Regions from separate parts of the Alishewanella maricola genome, predicted to be linked through region 2. Evidence: predicted binding sites of a transcription regulator. Region 2 holds the regulator's gene; the other holds the start of a gene.
The links. The regulator FliA, encoded in region 2, starts transcription of late flagellar genes. The targets are predictions, from matches to a motif close to CTAAAGNTNNNNNNNNNNNNGCCGATA.
Positions count from the first base shown of each region.

Region 1 (7,207 bases), on a different contig from region 2:
ATCATCTCAATATTAAAGCCCACTTTAGCTAAACGTGCCGCCATCAGTTGCTGACAACCGGCATCTTCAGGTGTCACTGACGCCCGTTCAATTAACGCCATGGTGAGCGCTAATGTTGGGTTGCTGGCCGGATTGGTGAGATCAGTCATAAATGAATTACCTATTTTTCAGAAGAGGCAGATAAAGCAAGATAAGCTTGCTCATCAAAGCCCAGTAACAGTTGTTCGTTATGTTGTAATACTGGCCGTTTGATTAGCGCAGGTTGTTCTAGCATTAAGGCTAAAGCACGTGTTTCGTTGATCTCCGCTTTATCGCTGTCAGCTAACTTACGCCAAGTTGTTCCACGTGTATTAAGTAAATTTTTCCAGCCTAATTCCGCGGCGAAACGCGCTAGCAGTTCAGCGTCCAAGCCATCGGTGCGATAATCGTGAAATTGATAGGCTAACGCTTGTTGCTCTAAACAACGTCGGGCTTTTTTGATGGTGTCACAGTTTTTGATGCCGTATAAGATAATCATAATTTTTTTACTTTTTAAATTGCAGAACAAAAAGAGGATCTTGGTTGGCTAGCACTTGAGCTTGTCGGCTGAGTAACTTATCGAGTTTGCTCGGTAAAGATAAGCTCGCGACACAATACAGTTCATCGAGCACTAATTGCCAATACGCTAAGTCGATTTGCAATATCGGTGTACCTGCCTTGACTTCACGTGGTGCTCGGCACAGCCAATGTAAGCCTTTGCCGTGATCGATGCTAATAGCAAAAGGCAAATCGACGGTCAGCGTTAGCCCCGAAGTATGAGTAAAGATTAAACGACGTTCACCGGCTCTGGCTGTTGTAAAGTGGCCACTGAATGGAGCATAAAGCGTACCTTGTTGTAATTTACAGCATAAGGTCGCCGGAAAAATATCCTGCTGATACAGTAATTCAGGATGCATGCTGATCGGTAAGACCTGACCACTAAACGGGCTTTTAATAATAAAACCTTCTAGTGTGGTCCAATCTTGTTGCCAGATGATGACTGATTGCTGCACTGTTGCTCTCCAAGATCATGAAGCTTTGATGATAGCTTAAAGTTTTTGCAATATCAGCATCTTTCACTGCCTTATGTAGCCCAGCATTAAAGCGATAGCAGCGCTTTTGGCCATAAAACTGCTGCTTTTGCCGTATTTGCTCAAATTTGTAGCTTAATTAACGATTTCTACTAGCAAAAAAACAGTGGTTAAGCCATTAAACCGTTATTAACAAGCCTCATGTTGTCCACAGATTCTGTGAATAACATTGTGAATAACACGGTTTATCTTGTTTATCGTTCTGTATTTTATTGGGTTTTTATTTTGGCATATTCTTTGTTTAGTCTGTCATGATCGAAAAAGTACAGAGAACGTAAAAAAAGCAGTCTTTTGCTATCAATTTGGTTTAAATATCTTGTTGTTTATATTTTGTTAAATTTGAGGCGTCACTGTGTCTGTCATTAACGTTTCAATGGCATTTTTATTTTGTTTAGAACAATTAAAAGTATGCTAAAGTTATCAAACTAGGCCAGCACGGGAGTAGAGTAATTGCAGCTGATTCGTATTCTAAGCCAAGGTATTCGTTATAGTCGTACTTGGCCGACTAAACCAGAATTAAATGCTATTTTCCCTGAAAATAAAGTCATTTTCTTAACGCGTAAAGGCGTTCATTTTTTGCCGGTATTATCGGTAATTACGGCTTTAGTCCAATTCAAATTGCTTGGTGCAGAACATCTCGGTCAGATTATTGCCATGATGTTGTTTTTAGCCGCGCTACCATTGCAGGGTTTTTATTGGCTAGGCATACGAGCTGACAACAGTTTACCTCCAGCGCTGATAAATTGGGGAAACGAAATTCGTGAGCAAATCATCAAGCATGGCCAATTACAAAGCCAGCCTGGCTCGTTAAAAAGCTATTTCGATCTGGCTAAACTACTTCAACAGGCTTATCAGCAGTTAGACAATACGGTAATGCGCCGTTGGTTCTAACAAGACGCATTCATGACAGTGGCTCAAGCTAAGCTAAATTAAATACTGACCAAACAGGGGCGTGGTCAGACGGGCGTTCAATACCCCTGAGTTCATAATCGATGCCTGACTCAATACACTTAGCCGCCAGCAACGGGGTAGCCATAACCACGTCTATCCGTAATCCACGATTATCATCAAAACCCTTCGAGCGATAATCAAACCAACTGTATTGTGCGCCAGTTTCTGGATGCAGTGCACGGAAAGTATCAATCAAGCCCCAATCTTTCAATTGTTGTAGCCAAGCACGTTCTTCCGGCAAAAAAGAGGTCTTACCTTCACGTAACCAACGTTTGGCATTGGCTTCGCCGATGCCGATATCTAAGTCGATAGGCGAGATGTTAATATCACCTATTACGGCCACATAGTCCTTTTCGCTGTTATGCGAAGTTTCTAGGTAATGTTGCAAATCAGCGTAAAACTGAGTTTTGGCGGGGAATTTTATCGGGTGCTCGCGGTTTTCCCCCTGCGGGAAATAGCCGTTTAGCACAGTTAGGCGTTTGCCATCGGTTAAATCGAATTGTCCAATTAGCATTCGACGTTGAGCATCTTCAGTATCGCCGGGAAAACCATATTGCATTTCGCTGGCCGGTTGCTTACTCATGATGGCAACACCATAATGCCCTTTTTGGCCAAAATGATAAACGTGATAACCCATTGCTTGAACATCAGCTAATGGGAATTCACTATCATGAACTTTGATTTCCTGTAAACCAATAATGTCAGGTTGATGTTTTTCAATTAATGCTTGAAGTTGATGCAGCCTGGCGCGAATACCATTAATATTAAAAGAAATTATTTTCATACACTATCCGAATTAAGACCCGTTAACGCTTGTTGTTGATCATACCATGTAATCCAGATCAGCACGACCTGTGACAAACTCGGATCCGGAGCAATCTTTGGCAATATTATCTGGGCAAACAGCTTTGCCTTTTAACTATCAAGTCATCTACAGTCGGCGACGTTCTGTGCAATTGGCCATTAAGGCAGGGCAATTGACCATTCGAGCACCAAAAGGCACTTCAAGTCAGTTCATCTCTGCGTTATTAGCGCGCAAACAACAATGGATCTTGTTACACCTTGCTCGAACGGAAGCCGAAGCTGATAGCGCCGTGGCAGCGTTAGATCGTCATGAAATTTTAGTGTCAGGGCAATCGATACCATTTTGTTGGCAGTTAGCGGCCAAAGCCAATGTGGTAATGACGGAGCGTCAGTGTAAAGTATCGATCCCAACGCGGGTGAAGCCAGAACGACGTGCTTTATACCTGAATCGACAACTGCAAGAATATTTTGTACCTCTGGCTGAACAGTATTTTCAGCAAGCGGTAGCGTCTCAAGCTCAGCTTATGGGGTGTAAGCCAAAGGCAATCCGTATTGGTAACTGGCAGCGTAAATGGGGGTTTTGCAATAGTTTGTCAGAGGTAGGGTTTAATTGGCGCTTGATGCAAGCGCCTACTTGGGTAGCAGAGTATGTTGTTGTGCACGAATTAGCACATTTAACCCACATGAATCATTCAAACGCTTTTTGGCAACGCGTAACAAAGTTTTCTGCTGATTACAGGTTAGCGGAGCAGTGGTTAAAGCAACATCAGCGGTTGTTGTTATAAAAAAAACCGACCTTTACAGGTCGGTATCAAGATAAATTGATTAAAAGGAGAATACATCCAGGGATAACACACCTTTTAAGACCCACTGATTATGAAAAGATTCCATTGCGGCATAATTATTTATTAGATTTTGCATTAAATCGCTATTTTAGTTTAATCTCTGCCCTCACTAGGTGAGCATACCGCGATTAATTAGACGGTAATTAATAATAATGAAACAGACAGGCAACTAACCATGATGAATCCCCTTCGTTTATTGCAACTGCTTAAACTTTTAGATGTAACACGCTTACAAGATAACGATGATCAGCGTCAAATGACCGATTGGTTAGCCCAATTACCGGTAACTCCCGCGCCGGTGGCCGCATTATGTGTGTATCCTGAATTTTTAGCCGAGGCCCGTAAACATATTACGCAGTCTAATGAAACTGTGGCACTGGCGACGGTTGTTAACTTTCCAACTGGCGATCAACCCTTATCTACCGTACTAGCAGACATCGCTACAGCACGCCAAGCCAGTGCGACGGAAATTGATTGTGTTTTACCTTATCAAACCTTACTCAGCGGTAAAGAAACCGAAGTCGCTCAGTTTTTAGCTGCGGTGCGCGAAGCAAGCCAAGGTCTGTGTTTAAAAATCATTATCGAATCAGGTGAGCTATTAACCGCACAACAAATTACTAAAGCCAGTGAATTGGTTATAGATAGTGGTGCCGAGTTTATTAAAACATCAACCGGTAAAGTGCCGGTTGGCGTTACCCTGGAAGCGGCTAAAATCATCTTAACCAGTATAGCTGCCGCAGATCGCTCGGTAGGATTTAAAGCATCAGGTGGTGTCAAAACCGTTGAGCAAGCATTAGAGATAGTCAGTTTATATGAGCAAGTGACGGGTAAAACGGCACAAAGCGAAGGGCTACGTATTGGTGCCAGTACCTTATTAACTGAGCTATGTCAGCAACTTGCCAGTTAGTTACGGCCTTTTAACCAAAGACAACGTTATAGTCATTATCAATAAGTACGAGCAAGTACTGGCTGTTATGCCATTATTTGCTTTTGCTTATAAAGACAGTATTAATTAATCGCGACAATGAGTCAGTCGTAACAGCATTTTTTGCTGATAACACGATGAATTGAATAGGAAAGAGGCTGCTGAAGAAGAAATTGCTTGCGTTGCTCGCCTTTCAGGCAAGCGCCACGTTGTTCCGCTGGTCAATGCTGCGCATTGTCAAACCTGCTGAAGGTTCTCACCTTGCCCTAAGAGTGTTTTAAAGCGTTTTGATTTAAATTGAAGAAATTAGGCATAAAGAGAGATGGTGGAGGGGGAAGGATTCGAACCTTCGAAGGCAGTGCCGGCAGATTTACAGTCTGATCCCTTTGGCCACTCGGGAACCCCTCCACAAGTGCAGGCGCATATTATCAAATTCAGTTTTTAAGTAAAGCACTTTACTAAAGTTTTTTGACTGTTTGCCGATAAAGCAAACAGTTAGGCTAAAAAGTGTAGATAATGCAAGCAATCATTAACGAATGGCAACTGGGTACAACGCTTAACCAAGCACTGCAACAACAGCATCGTGCTGATTTTGCGTTGTGGTTAGCGGTGTTGTCTCCGGCGGTACAAGAAATGGCGGCTTTTTATACGCCATTACCTAAAAGCGTTGAGGTTAACGCAACGCTCTATCAGCAATTATCTGTGCGTCAACGCCGTAGTTTTGCATGGCAAGAAACTGATGCGGCTGTGTTAGCGCAACTTAATCGATCTGCGCAAACGAGTTTACGCCAATTGAAATTACAAAGCGCTTTAACCCCTGAGCCTTGGGTTAGAAAAGATGATGCCAAAAAATTAGATGGTCGCTTGATGAGTAATTTAGATCAGCATGCTATACGTCGTCTAAGTGGCAAGGAACCACCGATCCAAGAAGGGGACGAAACCGTGTTATATGAAATGCTGCAAGAACTGAATGCTAACCCTTTACCGCTTTAGTGCTTCTTGATCTTATGCTTGACCGCTTATTAGATGAGTTTGACAATGTTTCACTTTTATCAATGAACCACACGGGCAAAGCTCATTACGTTTTAACTTATGGCTTGGTGTGGCTGACAGTTTGCCACTGTGGTAATACCATTTATCAATAAATTCAAAAAATGATTGTTCTGTGATCACTTCAACGGTGTTATCGATAATAAAGTAGGCTTTGAAACTTACTTCACCTTTATGCATATTCTGGTTGCTCTCGCTGATCGCTAACTTAAAAAAATGCACACTATCAGCAAACTGTTGAATTTCTTCTATCAATTCAGCTGAACGTTGTGTTGGATGCGTAGTCTGGTAAACATAGTCAATCTGACCAAGACAATAGGCCGTGTAACGTGAACGCATTAGGGCTTCACAATTTGGTGCTAATTCACCTTCTAATACATAAGGGGCACAGCATTCAATAAACGGTTTTTTTGAACAGCAATAACACAGCATCGTTATCTCCACATTAATGCGTGCTAGTTTACCCCTAAGCCAGCTCAGGGTGTTTCACTTTATTGATGATTTATCGTTTTTTGTTAAGTATTGTGATGCATAGCTTAGATAAAGTATGTCACTTGTCACTTGTCACTGATATAGAGTTTTAATGTTGTTTCACCATTGCCTGTGTTAAGGGATACAACGCAGTTTGCTGCTTCTCTGCTAATTGCGCTAATTGCGTTGCTTCCTCATCAGTTAATTCACCACCATGCAACACAACTTTACAGCTAGCACTGTTTATCGCGCGTTGTACCGTTTTCGCTAAATCCTTAACCTGGTGCGGATGAATCATTAAGATTTTTTCTAGAGGGATCTGGCAGCTTGCCCAAAAATTTTTATTAGGTTTCACTTTCGGTGCAATTAATACAATCCAGCCGTCCACATCGCGGTGTTGCTGTAACAATTTTAAGAGTTGAAGTTCAGTGTTATTGCGCTGTAATAAGGTGAGTGGCGGTATTGATCCAGTATGACTCGTGTTTAACGTTTTGCTGGCACGAGATGGGGTATTGGATTGTAAAATTTTGGTGGTGATAAGCATGTAAACCTCTAACTGGTTATTTATACAGTGTACGCTTATACAGTAGTTTTTGTTCAAATAAAAAGCAAGTGTTTTGTGTTTGTTTTTTTAGTCATATCGCTGTCATACAACCTGCATATTCTTTTCATTGTTGTTAATTTTGGATTTGATGTATGGCAACTTCAGAACAGTCTTGTACTGAGCTAAAAAGTATTTTGCAGGCCCGAGCGCTACAACCGCTATTTCAACCTATAGTTGCTTTAAATTCGGCGCAGATCTTCGGTTATGAGGCGTTAATTCGTGGCCCATCGAACAGCCTGCTGCATTCGCCGTTGCAACTTTTTAAAACTGCGCTTTCTTGTAATGCTTTAGCCGAGTTAGAACTGCTGTGTCGAGAGCTGAGTATTGCGGCTTTTGCTTGTGCTGCTGTTTGCGGTAAATTATTTTTAAACGTGAACCCCTTGCTGTTACTTACTGCTGATCATCCTAGTGGGCTAACCAAAAGCATGTTGCAACAAGCAGGTTTAGA
Region 1 is NZ_JAEINI020000007.1:133,127-140,333, forward strand. It holds gene dapE (succinyl-diaminopimelate desuccinylase) at 1-149, opposite strand, end outside; gene JAO78_RS11870 (ArsC family reductase) at 161-517, opposite strand; gene JAO78_RS11875 (PTS glucose transporter subunit IIA) at 525-1,031, opposite strand; gene yfbV (terminus macrodomain insulation protein YfbV) at 1,560-2,000, shown strand; gene xthA (exodeoxyribonuclease III) at 2,029-2,844, opposite strand; gene JAO78_RS11890 (M48 family metallopeptidase) at 2,942-3,649, shown strand; gene deoC (deoxyribose-phosphate aldolase) at 3,885-4,616, shown strand; tRNA gene JAO78_RS11900 (tRNA-Tyr) at 4,958-5,042, opposite strand; gene JAO78_RS11905 (VC2046/SO_2500 family protein) at 5,151-5,627, shown strand; gene JAO78_RS11910 (YchJ family protein) at 5,640-6,116, opposite strand; gene JAO78_RS11915 (SulA-like leucine-rich domain-containing protein) at 6,265-6,699, opposite strand; gene JAO78_RS11920 (GGDEF domain-containing protein) at 6,852-7,207, shown strand, end outside.
Region 1: JAO78_RS11905 (VC2046/SO_2500 family protein) is a predicted target of FliA. The motif match lies at 5,093-5,119, and genes of this name have one in related genera.

Region 2 (7,207 bases):
TTTAAACGCATTGGCTTATCAGGTTGTATTTTCACCAAATTGGATGAATGTTTAAGTTTAGGTGAAGTGATCAATGTGGCATTACAAAATGCCTTGCCGGTCAGTTACCTAACACATGGCCAACGTGTGCCAGAAGATATTCGGATTGCTGACGCGGCCGATTTAGTAAAAGAAGCGGAGCAGTTACGTCAACAACACAGTGATAACCGCCATCAATGGTATCAAGACGACACAACGCAGGTAGCAGTTGCCTATGCCTAAAGATGTATTAGCCGATGATCAAGCCAGTGGCCTTAGAAAAATGAAGAAACAGATGGTAAAAGTGATTTCCATAACCGGCGGTAAAGGTGGCGTGGGTAAAACCAACGTTACATTGAATCTGGCTATGGCGCTGGCCCAGCTGGGGAAAAAGGTTTTAGTACTTGATGCCGATCTCGGTTTAGCCAATTGCGACGTGATGTTGGGTTTGCGCGTCGATAAAAATTTATCCCATGTCCTTGCTGGATCGGCTACTTTAGACGATATTTTAGTAGAGGGGCCTTACGGTATTAAAATTGTGCCTGCCACCTCCGGTAGTCAAAATATGACGGAGCTTTCTCCGGTAGAACATGCTAGTTTAATTCGTGCCTTCAGTGAATTACACACACCTATTGATGTGTTACTAGTTGATACCGCCGCGGGTATCTCCGATATGGTGCTTAGTTTCTCTCGTGCCTCGCAAGATGTCTTAATGGTCGTATGTGATGAACCCTCTTCCATTACCGATGCTTATGCTTTAATGAAGATTTTAAGTCGCGACCATGGCGTCGATAAATTTAAAATTGTAGCGAATATGGTGCGCAGCCTAAAAGAAGGCCAAGAATTATTTGCTAAACTGACTCGTGTCACTGATCGATTTCTTGATGTCAGTTTAGAATTAGTGGCCACCGTGCCACAGGATGAAAACGTGCGCAAAGCTGCGCGCAAACAGAAAGCTTTTATTGAAGCCTTCCCAACAACACCGGCGAGTATGGCAATTAAAACCTTAGCGCTTAAAGCCGTGAAATGGCCGTTGCCAGGCAGTGCATCTGGGCATCTGGAGTTTTTTCTGGAGCAGTTAGTACAGCCACAGTCTGATTAGGGGGTTCTGTGAACAGTAAGCTTGCCGCTTATGGTGGCGTAGACCACATGCAACAGTTAGTGGAGCGACAAGCTCCGCTGGTCAAACGTATTGCCTATCACTTATTGGCCCGTTTGCCGGCCAGTGTGCAAGTCGATGACTTAATTCAATCTGGGATGATCGGTTTAATTGAAGCTGCGAAAAATTTCGATGGTAGCAAAGGCGCGAGTTTTGAAACCTTTGCAGGCATTCGTATTCGCGGCGCCATGCTAGACGAAATTCGTCGCGGCGATTGGACGCCGCGTTCAGTGCATCGTAATTCCCGTTTAATTGCCGACACCATCGCCGAGCTAGAAGCTGAGTTGGGCCGTGACGTAAAAGATTATGAAGTCGCAGAAAAACTTGCTATCTCATTAGATGAATATCATCATATGCTTAGTGATGTTAGCTCGGGTCGAATTATTGGTATTGAAGACCTTGGTATTTCTGAAGACGTGTTGGTCACTGCTGATGATAGCGATACCGATCAGTTATATCAGCATCAAGCTAACAGCGCCTTTAACGATGCACTTGCCAAAACCATCAGCAGTTTACCAGAGCGAGAAGCGTTAGTGCTGTCGCTTTATTATAATGAAGAACTAAACTTAAAAGAGATCGGGGCGGTGCTGGATGTTAGCGAGTCTCGTATCAGTCAGATTCATAGTCAGGCATTGGTGCGTTTAAAAGGCCGAATGCAGGCTTGGTTGTAATGCATCCATATTATCTGGATGACTTTCTCTTCGGAGGGGACTTTGAATAAAAATATGAAAATCCTTGTGGTAGATGACTTTTCTACTATGAGACGCATCATCAAAAATCTGTTGCGCGATCTAGGCTTTACAAATATTTCAGAAGCAGATGATGGCAGCACGGCTTTACCTATGTTACAAGGCGGAGATTTTGACTTCGTGGTCACAGATTGGAATATGCCGGGTATGCAAGGTATCGATTTGCTAAGAGCAATTCGAGCCGATGCTAAGCTGAAGCACATTCCGGTGATGATGGTAACGGCTGAAGCTAAAAAAGAACAAATCATCGCGGCAGCTCAAGCTGGCGTTAATGGTTACATCGTCAAACCTTTTACTGCTGCAACCTTACAGGAAAAGCTGGCGAAAGTATTTGAGCGGATCGGTTAAACCGTTTCTTGCCAAGGAGTAAAGCCATGCCTGTGACTAAGGTCCCATTAATTACGCTTGAACAAGCAAAAGAACTCGTTCAGCTACTGGAGATTGGTGAGCAAGAAGTTGCTAATCAACTGGTGCAACAGCTAGGTACGCCTGGCTCATCTGAGCTATTTGCTGAGGTCGGTAAAATTACCCGACAACTGCACGATTCCTTAAAAAACTTTCGATTTGATCCAGCTCTTAGCAATATATTGCAAGAAGATATTCCTGATGCGAAAAAGCGCTTAAACCATGTTATTGATATGACAGAGCAAGCCGCTAACCGTACCATGGATGCCGTAGAATCTTGTTTACCGATTGCCGATGAGATCACTAAACAACTTGGGCAATTAATGCCGCAATGGCAAAAGTTGATGCAGCGCGATTTGCCCTTAGCTGAATTTAAAGCGCTTTGTCATAATATTGATGGTTTTTTACAAAAAACCTCGAGCGAATCATTACGTCTAAACAGCTTGTTAACTGACGTTTTGATGGCGCAAGATTTTCAAGATCTTACTGGGCAAATTCTTCGCCGTGTGATTGAACTAGTACGAGAAGTCGAAGAAAGCCTTATCGGTCTTGTTACTGCTTTTGGTAAATCCAGTTCGCAATTTCTGGAACAACAACCCGCAAAAAGTAAAACTAAAACGTTGGTTGCTGCCGAAGGTCCGATTATTGATGCCGCTGAGCGTGCAGATGTAGTAAATGGTCAGGACGATGTCGACGACTTACTGTCTAGCTTAGGGTTTTAACTGAGGTGTCTGCAGATGAGCTTTGATATGGACGAGGATATTCTTCAGGATTTTCTGGTAGAAGCCGGTGAAATTTTGGAGTTGCTGCAAGAACAGTTAGTTGAGTTAGAAAATAACCCAGATGACGCGCCGCTACTTAATGCGATTTTCCGTGGTTTTCACACGGTGAAGGGCGGGGCGGGGTTTTTATCGCTAACCGAATTAGTTGATGTCTGCCATGGCGCGGAAAACGTATTTGATATTTTACGAACAGGCAAACGCTCGGTAACGCCAGAATTGATGGACGTGATCTTGCAAGCGCTCGATTCGGTCAACAGTATGTTTACCGAAGTCAAAGGTCGGCAACCGTTAACGCCAGCGGCGGCTGATTTATTAGCGGCACTGCATCACTACAGTGAACCTGCCGCTGCAGATCCGGTCGCTGAAGCGCCAGTAGTGTCAGCGCCGCCAGCCGCAACGGCTCAAGCGGCTGCAGAAATTGAAGATGCGGGTGATATCGACAGTATTTCTGAAGCAGAATTCGAGCGTATGCTTGATGAGCTGCATGGCAGCGGTGCCCCTGGTCGTGATAGTGCGCCTACTGCGAAAACGAGTGCTGATCTTGGCGCTGATATGTCTGATGACATTACCGATGACGAATTTGAAAACCTGTTAGACCAGTTACATGGTAAAGGCAGTTTTAACACCGACACTCCAGCTAAAGCTCCTGCAGAAGCTGAACCCGTCAAGCCAAAAGCTGCTGCGCCAAAAGATGACGAAATTACTGACGACGAGTTTGAAGCCTTATTAGATCAATTGCATGGCAAAGGCAAAGCGCCAGTGACACCCCCGGCGGCTAAAGCTACGGAGCGTCCAGTTCCACCTGCACCGGTAACAACACCGCAAACGCCTGCCGCAACGGCTGCACCAGTTGTGGCAACGCCAGCGGATAAAGGCGCACCGCCGGCTGCAGCTGCCGCTGCCGCTGAAACAACGGTACGAGTCGATACTAAACGCCTAGATCAAATCATGAATATGGTTGGTGAATTAGTGTTGGTGCGCAATCGTTTGGTAAGCTTATCCAGCTCAACGCAAAACGAAGAAATGACTAAGGCGATTGCCAACCTTGACGTGGTCACTGCGGATATTCAAGGTGCGGTGATGAAAACGCGCATGCAGCCCATTAAGAAGGTGTTTGGTCGTTTCCCTCGTGTGGTGCGTGATTTAGCACGCTCTTTGAAAAAAGATATCGATCTAATCCTTGAAGGTGAAGAAACCGATTTAGATAAAAACTTGGTGGAAGCCTTAGCCGATCCGTTAGTGCATTTGGTGCGCAACTCGGTTGACCACGGGATTGAAATGCCTGATGTCCGTGCAGCTGCAGGTAAGGCACGGACCGGTATTGTGAAATTAGCGGCTACCCAAGCTGGGGACCATATTCTGTTGACCATTCAAGATGATGGTGCCGGTATGGATCCAGAAAAACTCAAAGGTATAGCCATTAAACGCGGTGTTATTGATACCGATGCGGCCGCCAGAATGTCGGATACCGATGCCTTTAATTTGATTTTTGCACCCGGCTTTTCAACTAAAGAGCAGATTTCAGATATATCTGGTCGCGGTGTCGGCATGGATGTGGTGAAAACCAAGATCACTCAACTGAACGGTACCGTGCATATTAGTTCGAAATTGGGTGAAGGCACTACGCTAGAAATCAAGGTGCCGTTAACCTTAGCTATTTTGCCAACCTTAATGGTGGTGGTAGGTAAACAAACCTTCGCTTTACCTTTAGCCGGTGTCAATGAAATCTTTCATCTAGATCTAGCAAAAACGAATATTGTTGATGGCCAGTTAACCATCGTGGTGCGCAACAGAGCCATACCCTTGTTTTACCTCGAACATTGGTTGGTCAAAGGCTCTGATAAAAAGCTGCGCCGCGAACAAGGTCATGTTGTGATCGTGCAAATCGGCCAGCAGCAGGTAGGTTTTGTGGTTGATCAACTGATTGGCCAAGAAGAAGTGGTGATCAAAGCGCTTGATGCTTTATTACAAGGTACACCTGGCATGGCTGGTGCTACCATAACTTCTGATGGTGGTATCGCCTTGATTTTAGACGTGCCAAACCTGCTTAAGCATTATGCTAAAAAGTCAAAAATAAAATTCGAGCGCTTTAAAACGCTACGTGGTTAAGTGAGTATTGCATGACTATTAGGGTATTAATCGTTGATGACTCAAGTTTTTTCCGCCGCCGATTAACCGAAATGTTATCGGCTGATGCCGAGTTAGAGGTGATTGATACTGCCAATAATGGGCAGGAAGCCATAGCGAAAGCATTAGCGTTAAAACCGGATGTGATCACCATGGATATCGAGATGCCCGTATTAGACGGTATCTCTGCGGTTCGCGAAATACTGAAAACTCAGCGTATCCCTATTTTAATGTTTTCTTCGCTAACACATGAAGGCGCGAAAGCGACCTTAGACGCGCTAGAAGCAGGGGCTGTCGATTTCTTACCGAAAAAATTTGAAGATATTGCCCGCGATAAGCAAGAAGCTATCGATGTGTTACGCGATCGCGTTAAAGCGGTTGCAAGACGTCGCCCCCTAGGTCGCAGTACATTCGCACACTCTCCGTTAGCAAAAACTGCTATGCCAACGACGCGCACCGCCGATGTAACAACGCGGCCATTAGCTGATGCCAGTCGCAGCCTCGCGGCTCGCAGTGCCATGCCACGGCCTACATTAACCCCACGCAGCTCTGCCGTGGCCCAAAGCAGTGGTAAAGAATACAAACTGGTTGCCATTGGTACCTCTACCGGTGGTCCCGTTGCTTTACAACGTATTTTAACGGCGTTACCCGCTAACTTCCCGTTACCGATTATCCTAATTCAGCATATGCCTGCGGCTTTTACCGGCGCTTTTGCGCAGCGATTAAACTCGTTGGCAGAAATTGAAATTAAAGAAGCCGAAGACAATGAACTGTTGCGCCCAGGTGTGGCTTATTTAGCGCCCGGCGGCAAACAAATGTTGGTGGATGGCAATGAAAGCCAAGCGCGTTTAAAAATCAAAGATGATGATTCCCCGCGAATTAATTTTAAACCCAGTGTGGATGTCACCTTTGCTACTGCCGCAAGGGTGTTTCAGCAAAAAGTGCTGGCGATTGTATTAACCGGTATGGGGTCTGATGGTCGCGAAGGTGCACGTATGCTGAAACAGCAGGGCGCAACCATTTGGGCGCAAGATGAAGCCAGTTGTGTTGTCTATGGGATGCCGCAAGCGATTGCAGCAGCAGGATTAATGGATGCGGAAGTGCCTTTAGCTGATGTGGCTGCAAGAATATTGACGGAACTAAAGCATGGATAAGTTGGCGTTTATTGGCTTTATACTGGCGGTAGTAGCGGTTGCTGGCGGCTTTGTTTTAGAAGGCGGTACCCTCAGTACCTTAATGCATTTACCGGCGTTTATTATTGTATTTGGTGGCACGCTGGGGGCAGTAATGTTGCAAACCCCATTTCAACAATTTCGCTTGGGCTTATCTATGCTGCCATGGGCTTTTTTACCCCGGGCGCTACCTGTACAACAAACCATGAACCGGATTGTTGAGTGGGGAAATTCAGCGCGTGCTAATGGCTTTTTGTCATTGGAATCGGCAGCACTAGAAGAATCCGATCCGTTTTTACATCGTGGTTTAAACTTGTTAGTTGATGGTGCAGAAGCCGACACCTTACAAAGCACCTTAGATGCTGAATTAAGTTTGACTCGCGAACGTTTACTGCGTGGCGCGCGTATTTTTGAAGCGATGGGTGGTTACAGCCCGACTATCGGTATTATTGGCGCGGTATTGGGGCTTATTCAAGCAATGAGTCATATCAGTGATCCTGATAGGCTCGGTTTGGGCATCGCCACTGCTTTTGTAGCCACCATTTATGGCGTTGGTTTCGCGAACCTTGTATTTATTCCTTTAGGGAACAAATTAAAAAACTTAGTTCAGCAACAAAGTCTTTATCACGAGTTGATTATTGAAGGCTTAGTGTCTATTGCCCAAGGGCAAAATCCGCGGACTATTGAGCGGAAACTTGCCGCCTATCGACCAGGTTAATGTATGTATCGACATCGAGGTTCTCAGCAACAAACTGAACGCGAAGATCTTGATCGTTGGCTGGTGTCCTATGCTGA
Region 2 is NZ_JAEINI020000010.1:61,469-68,675, forward strand. It holds gene flhF (flagellar biosynthesis GTPase FlhF) at 1-261, shown strand, start outside; gene JAO78_RS13260 (MinD/ParA family protein) at 254-1,120, shown strand; gene JAO78_RS13265 (RNA polymerase sigma factor FliA) at 1,129-1,848, shown strand; gene cheY (chemotaxis response regulator CheY) at 1,891-2,274, shown strand; gene JAO78_RS13275 (protein phosphatase CheZ) at 2,301-3,053, shown strand; gene JAO78_RS13280 (chemotaxis protein CheA) at 3,069-5,222, shown strand; gene JAO78_RS13285 (protein-glutamate methylesterase/protein-glutamine glutaminase) at 5,234-6,394, shown strand; gene JAO78_RS13290 (flagellar motor protein) at 6,387-7,130, shown strand; gene JAO78_RS13295 (OmpA family protein) at 7,134-7,207, shown strand, end outside.